DNA from 2 places in the Citrobacter sp. GW821-FHT07H02 genome. Region 1 is predicted to be linked to the other one. Evidence: riboswitches for the same ligand, from Rfam matches in the RefSeq annotation. Region 1 holds a riboswitch; the other holds the start of a gene.
What was found. Region 1 has a riboswitch for cobalamin ahead of btuB (TonB-dependent vitamin B12 receptor BtuB). Riboswitches for the same ligand answer to the same signal wherever they lie in the genome.
Positions count from the first base shown of each region.

Region 1 (4,429 bases):
ACTGCGCATGATTGCGAAAGGGGCATATTACTGGTATCGCCGTGAACAAGAGAAAATGTCACATCACTCCGAGTAACGTGAAGGATGAGCAATGAAACAGTCAGGTCAAGATAAAGGTACGTTATTGCTGGCGCTGGTCGCTGGCTTGTCAATCAATGGTACATTTGCGGCGCTGTTTAGCTCCATTGTGCCATTTTCTGTCTTCCCGTTAATTGCGCTGATACTGGCGGTGTATTGCCTGCATCAACGCTATCAAAATCGCACGATGCCTGTAGGGCTACCAGGTCTTGCTGCCGCCTGCTTTATTCTGGGTGTGCTGCTTTACAGTACCGTGGTACGTGCGGAATATCCGGATATCGGCTCCAACTTCTTCCCGGCGGTGCTGTCGGTGGCTCTGGTGTTCTGGATTGGCTTTAAGGTTCGCAATCGTAAGCAGGAATTGGCAGAGTAATGCAGTAGGCCGGATAAGGCATTTATGCCGCCATCAGGCAATGTTGCCGGATGGCGCTACGCTTATCAGGCCTACAACGGCAACATGTTTTACTTCGCTGTCAGCAAGACCCCGCACTCCATATGGTGCGTATACGGGAACTGATCGAACAACGCCAGGCGTGACACATTGTGCGTCTGGCTTAATGTTTCCAGGTTCTTGCAGAGCGTCTCCGGGTTACAGGAGATGTAGAGGATACGCGGATACGCCTGCACCATTTTTTCGGTTTCACTGTCCAGACCGCTGCGTGGCGGATCGACAAAAATGGTTTCGCACTGATAACTCTTCAGATCAATGCCCTGCAGACGGTTGAATTCGCGCACGCCGTTCATCGCCTGGGTAAACTCTTCCGCAGCCATACGAATAATTTGCACGTTATCAATGTGATTCGCAGCAATATTGTACTGTGCTGCTGCCACTGACGGTTTGGCGATTTCCGTCGCCAGTACGCGGTCAAAATTGCGCGCCAGCGCTAACGAAAAGTTACCGTTACCGCAGTACAGCTCAAGCAGGTCGCCCGCCGATCCTTTGGTGGCATCCAGCGCCCATTCCAGCATGTGAATGTTCATTGCAGCGTTGGGTTGGGTAAAGCTGTTCTCTACCTGGCGGTAAATCATCTCTTTCCCGGCAACCGGTAGACGTTCGTCAATGAAATCCTGGTCCAGCTCAATTTTGGTTTTCGTCGCCCGACCAATCAGATGCACATTCAGATTTTTTGCGCGTAACGCATCCCGTAAGGCTTCGGCTTCTGTACGCCAGGCATCATCCAGTTTTTTATGGTACAGCAGCGTTACCACCGCCTGATTGCTCATCGTCGTGAGGTAATCAATCTGGAACAGCTTGTGGCGTAGGGTGTGATTGTCACGAACGCCTTCAATCATGGCGGTCATCAGTTGGTTAATCAGCTCGCTGGCGGCCGGGAAGCTGTCGACGCGAATGCGGTTTTTGGTCTGCTGATCAAACATGATGTGGTACAGGTCAGCACCGTCATGCCATAAACGAAATTCGGCACGCATACGGTAATGACTGACCGGCGAGCGAAACACTTCCGGCATCAGGTCAGAAAACGGCGCCATCATACTCTGCAAACGGACGACTTTCTCGGCAAGCTGCGCGTCATACTGTTCTGTCGGAAGGTGTTCGGGGGTCATGATGCATCCTGAATAATAAAAGTACGCGGGGATTGTAGGGATTGCTCATCAGATGTCCAGTCATTGATGATTACGGATTTGTGATATCCAGCCTGGACAATAGGTTATAGCAGAATGTAGCATCCGTGCTCCGGTCCTGTGAGTTAAAAGGGAACCCAGTGTAAATCTGGGGCTGACGCGCAGCGGTAAGGAATGATGAGATGGATGCGTAAGCAGACACTGCCGTCAGGTGGGAAGTCTTCATCTCTTTTTATCTTGTATATGGATAATCTTCCAAGCCCGAAGACCTGCCGGCTAACGTCGCATCTGGTTTTCATCATCGCGTACTATCGATGGGGCCTGCGGCATCCTTCTTATATTGTGGATGCTTTACAATGATAAAAAAAACCTCGCTGTTGACGGCGCTCTCCGTCACAGCATTTTCCGGGTGGGCGCAGGATGTTAACCCGGACACCATGGTCGTTACTGCAAACCGTTTTCAACAACCCCTCAGTGCCGTGCTTGCTCCTGTGACTGTGGTCACGCGTCAGGATATTGATCGCTGGCAATCGACTTCCGTGAACGATGTACTACGTCGTCTGCCTGGGGTAGATATTTCTCAAAGCGGTGGATCCGGACAGCTCTCTTCCATTTTTGTTCGCGGGACGAATTCCAGCCATGTGCTGGTGTTGGTTGACGGTGTCCGTTTGAATTTGGCGGGGGTTAGTGGTTCTGCGGATCTCAGCCAGTTCCCGGTGGCTCTCGTTCAGCGTATTGAATACATCCGAGGCCCGCGTTCAGCTATTTATGGTTCGGATGCAATTGGCGGCGTGGTAAACATCATTACAACGCGCGAGAAATCAGGCACAGAGTTGTCTGCCGGATGGGGAACGAACAGTTATCAGAACTATAATATTTCAACGCAGCAACAGGTTGGTGAAAACACACGCGTCACGCTGATGGGAGATTACGCTTATACGCGTGGTTTTGATGTTGTCGCTTACGGTGGTACAGGCGTCCAGCCGCAATCCGATCGGGATGGCTTCCAGAGCAAGACGCTTTATGGTGCGCTGGAGCATAATTTTTCCGAGACATGGAGCGGGTTTGTGCGTGGCTATGGCTATGATAACCGTACTAATTATGACTCTTACTACTGGCCAGGCACACCGCTGATCGACACTCGTCAACTCTATAGCCAGAGCTGGGATGCCGGATTGCGCTTCAACGGCGAGAGCATTCAATCTCAACTGGTTTCCAGTTATAGCCATAGCAAGGACTATAACTACGACCCTGAATATGGTCGTTATGATGATTCCGCGACGCTGGATGATATGAAGCAATATAATGTCCAGTGGTCAAACAGTGTCGTCGTTGGTCACGGTAATGTGGGGACAGGTATCGACTGGCAGAAACAAACCACGACGCCCGGAACGGGTTATGTGGCTGAAGGTAATGAACAGCGCAACACGGGTCTCTACCTGACAGGGCTGCAGCAACTCGGTGACTTCACCTTTGAAGGTGCAGTGCGCAGTGATGATAATTCCCAGTTTGGCCGTCATAGTACCTGGCAAACCAGCGCCGGATGGGAATTTATTGAAGGCTATCGTTTTATTGCTTCCTACGGCACCTCTTACAAAGCCCCGAATCTGGGCCAACTGTATGGCTTCTACGGCAATTCAGATCTTAATCCTGAAGAAAGTAAGCAGTGGGAAGGCGCGTTTGAAGGGTTAACGGCAGGCGTTAGCTGGCGTATTTCAGGTTATCGTAACGATATCGATGACATGATCGATTATGACGATCATGCCCAGAAATATTACAACGAGGGGGAGGTCCGTATTAAAGGGGTTGAGGCAACCGCAAACTTTGATACGGGACCGTTGGCGCATACGCTCAGCTACGATTATGTTGATGCCCGTAATGCCATTACCGACCAACCTCTGCCTCGTCGCTCAAAACAACTGGTCAAATACCAACTTGACTGGCAGGTGCATGATTTTGACTGGGGCCTGACGTACCAGTATTTAGGTACCCGTTACGATACTGACTTTGTCACTTATGAGAATGTCAAAATGGGTGGCGTGAGTTTGTGGGATCTTGCCGTTTCATATCCACTCACCTCACAACTGACAGTTCGTGGTAAAATAGCTAACCTGTTCGACAAAGATTACGAGACGGTTTATGGCTACCCAACTGCAGGACGGGAATACACCTTGTCTGGCAGCTACACCTTCTGATCCACGTCCCACCGTGCTGGTGTTTGATTCCGGCGTTGGTGGGCTGTCAGTTTATGATGAGATTCGGCATCTCCTGCCGGATCTCCACTATATATACGCATTCGATAACGTTGCTTTTCCCTATGGGGAAAAAAGCGAAGAGTTTATCGTTGAGCGCGTTGTTGAAATTGTCACTGCAGTTCAGCAGCGTTACCCTCTCGCGCTGGCCGTGATTGCCTGTAACACGGCCAGTACGGTTTCACTGCCTGCATTACGTGAAAAGTTTGCTTTCCCGGTTGTAGGGGTCGTTCCTGCTATTAAACCGGCAGCGAGACTGACGGCGAATGGTGTGGTGGGGCTACTGGCGACGCGAGGGACGGTTAAACGCCCTTATACCCATGAGCTGATTGCGCGCTTTGCTAATGAATGTCAGATCTCCTTGTTGGGCTCTGCAGAGTTGGTAGAACTGGCTGAAGCCAAGTTACACGGCGCTCCTGTTCCCCTGGAAGAGTTGCGACGCATTCTGCGTCCCTGGCTTCGCATGCAAGAGCCGCCGGATACGGTGGTATTGGGATGCACGCATTTCCCTCTATTAC
Region 1 covers NZ_JBWKPZ010000012.1:333-4,761, reverse strand. The annotation lists gene fabR (HTH-type transcriptional repressor FabR) at 1-76, shown strand, start outside; gene AC07NP_RS13220 (YijD family membrane protein) at 92-451, shown strand; gene trmA (tRNA (uridine(54)-C5)-methyltransferase TrmA) at 541-1,641, opposite strand; cobalamin riboswitch at 1,756-1,950, shown strand; gene btuB (TonB-dependent vitamin B12 receptor BtuB) at 2,016-3,854, shown strand; gene murI (glutamate racemase) at 3,799-4,429, shown strand, end outside.

Region 2 (4,429 bases), on a different contig from region 1:
GGATGATCATGGCGCTGACTGACGATGGCAATGGTGTGCCTAAAGGACCGTTGGCCCCTTTGCTGATAGGGATACTGGTGGCGGTTATCGGTGCTTCCACCGGACCTCTGACCGGATTTGCGATGAACCCTGCGCGTGATTTTGGCCCGAAACTGTTCGCATGGATGGCAGGATGGGGAGACATTGCGATGACGGGCGGACGTGATATCCCATATTTTATTGTACCTATCGTGGCACCTATTGTTGGGGCTTGCGGGGGGGCGGCAATCTATCGCTATTTTATTGGCAAAAACTTACCGTGTAATGCCTGTAAGCTGGAAGAAAATCAGGGGTAACGCCGTTTTTATGGGCTTTTTCTGAAATAGGTAAATGATTTCGTGATCTGGTTTCACGAACTGAATAAAACGTCTCCCAGGGATGGGGGACTTTTGTTATTGTGCATTTTGCTTTGTTCATTAATATCCCAGGAAAATGATCAGGCGAATGTAAATAAAATGTGCTGTTTATAACAATAAATTAACTGAGGGGTTTTATCATGATTTCTGCGAGCGCTCTGAACTCAGAACTCATTAATAAAATCGCCCAGGATTTTGCACAAGCCACCAGTCTGGCCGTTGTGGTTGTCAATATTCATGGTGATGAGATTTCTGAGTTGTTTAATTTCACACCATTTTGTCAATTGATGCGCCAACATCCTCAACACAGTACGCGTTGTCGTATGAGCGATCGCTGCGGCGGTCTGGAAGCATCAAAATCAGACCAACCTTGTATTTATCGCTGCCATGCGGGTTTAACCGATTTTTCTATTCCGTTGGTAATTGCAGGTCATCTGGTTGGTTTTGTCCTTTGTGGACAAGTGCGTTTAAGCAACGATGTCGGCCTGGTGGATATTCTTAGTGTGGATGACCGTTGGCAAGCCGATCCCGAACTGCTGAATGAATTTCATAACGTACCTGAGATGGACTATTCAAGGGTGATGGCGTCAGCAGACCTGTTGAAGCTTATTGTTGAAAATTGCCTTAAAAAACAACTTAATTTTGTTGTTATCAAGGATAACCCACAGCAAGCTGAACCTGCCCGGGCGAACCGTAGCCCTAATCCGCATGACAGTAAAATAAAGAAAGCGCTGCGCTACATTGATGCGCATTTGTCGGACGATCTGCGTCTTGAGGATGTCGCTTCACATGTTTATCTTAGCCCGTACTACTTCAGCAAATTATTTAAAAAATATCAGGGCATCGGTTTTAACGCTTGGGTAAACCAGCAAAGAATGGCCAGCGCCAGGGAACTGCTGTGCCACAGTGACTGGAGCATTGCCAGCATTGCGCGTAATTTAGGCTTTTCTCAAACCAGTTATTTCTGCAAAGTTTTTCGCCAGACGTATCAGGTGACGCCGCAGACGTTTCGCCAGCAAATTAATGAAAATTCCTCTATTGAATCTGCGTAAATATCAATATCTGGCAATTGCCGATTTTTGATATCCTGTGGCATGTCAGCCTTTATAAAATGAAAACAATCATCTCAATGCGATAAGTTGTCGTAGCGCAACAAAATAGTCTTATTTGAGGGATAAACTGCGTCTGTTTTTATTTTTGTGATGGGGTGCAGTTTCGGGAAGTGTGGTTTTTATTATTATTTCCCCGCTGCACTCATTCAATACATATACGAGTGAAATATGCATGTAAACGCCAGGAAATTGGCGTAAGAAAGAGTGAGATGTAATTAGAGTTTAATTACCGTTATGGGTTACGAAAAATGCCCATAACGTAAGTCGACAGGTTTGCCACATTTGTGGCAGGGAAGGGGGTGAGAATCCCCCGCAGCCCCCGCTGCTGTGATGCTGACGACCCCGTAAACGCCACTGATCGCAAGATTGGGAAGGACGGGTGAGGATGACGCTGAGCCAGAAGACCTGCCTGTCGACCATTACCAACAACTTCGGTGGGAAGTGGGTTGATCGGAAGCGTATCGTCTGAAGACGGGTTACAAGCGCATCTCTACACCCCTACCACCCTGAACAGGATCAGGGTATGGCGGCACGTTCTCACGCATTTATTCTTGCAGGCACCGGAAGCGGCTGTGGCAAAACCACGGTAACGCTGGGTTTGCTGAGTCTGTTAAAACGTCGCGGTCTGCGTGTGCAGCCCTGCAAAGTGGGACCTGACTATCTCGACACGGGCTGGCATACGGCGGTCTGTGGCACGGCCTCCCGCAATCTCGACAGTTTTATGCTCCCTGAGCCCGTTCTTAATGCCTTGTTTTGCGAGCATATGCAGCAGGCTGACATTGCCGTCATCGAAGGGGTTATGGGGCTGTACGACGGCTACGGCACCGACCCCAATTATTGCAGTACGGCGGCAATGGCGAAGCAACTGGGTTGCCCGGTTATTCTGCTGGTGGATGGCAAAGCGGTATCAACCTCGATTGCCGCGACGGTGATGGGATTCCAGCACTTTGATCCTGACCTCAACATCGCGGGTGTCATCGTCAATCGCGTTAATAGCGAAGCACATTACCAACTCCTCAAAACGGCAATTGAACGCTACTGTACGGTGCCCGTTCTGGGCTATGTCCCTCGTGCTGAGGGCGTTTCATTGCCTGAACGCCATCTTGGACTGGTCACCGCCCGAGAGTCGCTTATCAATCAGCAACCGTGGCAGGAATTTGCCAGTACCCTCGAGCAGACACTGGATATCGACCAGCTGCTTTCGCTGAGTCATCTCACGTCGCTACCTGAAGGAGAATGGCCGACATTACCCTCCGCTTCTGCTGGCAAAGGGCTTACGCTGGCGCTCGCGGATGATGAAGCCTTCAATTTTTATTACCCGGACAACATCACTCTGCTGGAGCGTACTGGCGTCCGTATCACGCGTTTTAGTCCTCTTCATGACCGCAAACTTCCTGACTGTCAGATGATTTGGCTTGGCGGCGGGTATCCTGAACTGCATGCGGCGGGTCTTGCCGAAAATACAGAGATGTTGTCGCAATTGCGGGCAGCGCACCAGCGCGGTGTGGCTATCTATGCGGAGTGCGGCGGTTTGATGTACCTGGGAACCTCGCTGGAGGATGCAACCGGATCGGTCTATCAGATGGCCGATGTTATTCCAGGCCACAGCCGGATGGGAAAACGACTTACCCGCTTCGGCTACTGCGAAGCGCAGGCCCTGCAGCAAACACTGCTGGCAGCGGCAGGTGATGTGCTTCGTGGGCATGAATTTCACTACTCGGATTTTACCCCAGAAATACCGGCCGTGATGGCGTGTCGCAAAGTCCGTGACGGTAAAACCTTGCAGGAATGGTCCGGCGGCTGGCAAGTGGGCAATACCTTTGCCAGCTACCTTCACGTTCATTTCGCGCAGCGTCCACAAATGTTGAACCACTGGCTGGCTGCGGGCAGGGAGTCACTATGACATTGCTGGCATGGGGCGTTGCCTGGCTTCTCGATTTCATTATTGGTGACCCGCAAAACTGGCCGCATCCGGTGCGCTGGATAGGCAATTTAATTTCCTCAGTTCAACGCCTTGTCAGACGTTATTGCCATAGCGAGCGCGCGCTGCGGGTAGGTGGTGCGGTGATGTGGGTGCTGGTGGTCGGCGTGACCTGGGGTGTTTCCTGGGGCGTGCTGACGCTGGCGACGATGATTCACCCCTGGTTTGGCTGGCTGGTTGAAGTCTGGATGATCTTTACCGTCCTGGCAGGGCGTTGCCTGGCAAAGGCCGCGATGGATGTTGAACGTCCATTGCGGGCTGGCAATCTTGCCGAAAGCCGGGAAAAGCTCGCCTGGATTGTGGGTCGGGACACGTCGCAGTTACAGCCGGATCAAATCAATCGTGCAGTGGTAGAGACCGTGGCGGAAAACACCGTTGACGGCATTATTGCGCCGCTGTTTTTCCTGTTGATTGGCGGCGCACCGTTAGCCATGGCCTACAAAGCGGTCAACACCCTTGATTCTATGGTGGGCTATAAGCATGAAAAATACCGGGCCATCGGTATGGTCAGCGCCCGCCTTGATGATGTGGCGAATTACTTTCCAGCCCGTCTTAGCTGGCTGTTGCTCAGTCTTGCCGCAATCCTGTGCCGTCAGGATGGCGCCCGCGCACTGCAGATCGGCTGGCGTGACCGTTACAACCACAGCAGTCCAAACTGCGCCTGGTCTGAGGCTTGTGTGGCTGGGGCGCTAGGGATTCGCCTGGGCGGTCCGAATAACTACTTTGGGCAGCGCGTTGAGAAACCCTGGATAGGCGATGCGCGGCGCGACATTTCTGTAGACGACATTTCCCAAACGATTCGATTGATGTGGGTAGCTTCGACCCTGGCCCTTGCGCTGTTTATGGTGGCGCACTGGCTGGTAGTTGGCGCGGCCTGAGGAGAAATACATGCAATACATCCAGCAACCCCAGGCGATTGAAACCAAAAGTTTCGACATCAT
Region 2 covers NZ_JBWKPZ010000006.1:115,913-120,341, forward strand. The annotation lists gene pduF (propanediol diffusion facilitator PduF) at 1-335, shown strand, start outside; gene pocR (transcriptional regulator PocR) at 536-1,447, shown strand; cobalamin riboswitch at 1,760-1,934, shown strand; gene AC07NP_RS09565 (cobyrinic acid a,c-diamide synthase CobB) at 2,031-3,410, shown strand; gene cbiB (adenosylcobinamide-phosphate synthase CbiB) at 3,407-4,366, shown strand; gene AC07NP_RS09575 (cobalt-precorrin-8 methylmutase) at 4,377-4,429, shown strand, end outside.
Region 2: another riboswitch for cobalamin. It lies ahead of AC07NP_RS09565 (cobyrinic acid a,c-diamide synthase CobB); the one in region 1 lies ahead of btuB (TonB-dependent vitamin B12 receptor BtuB).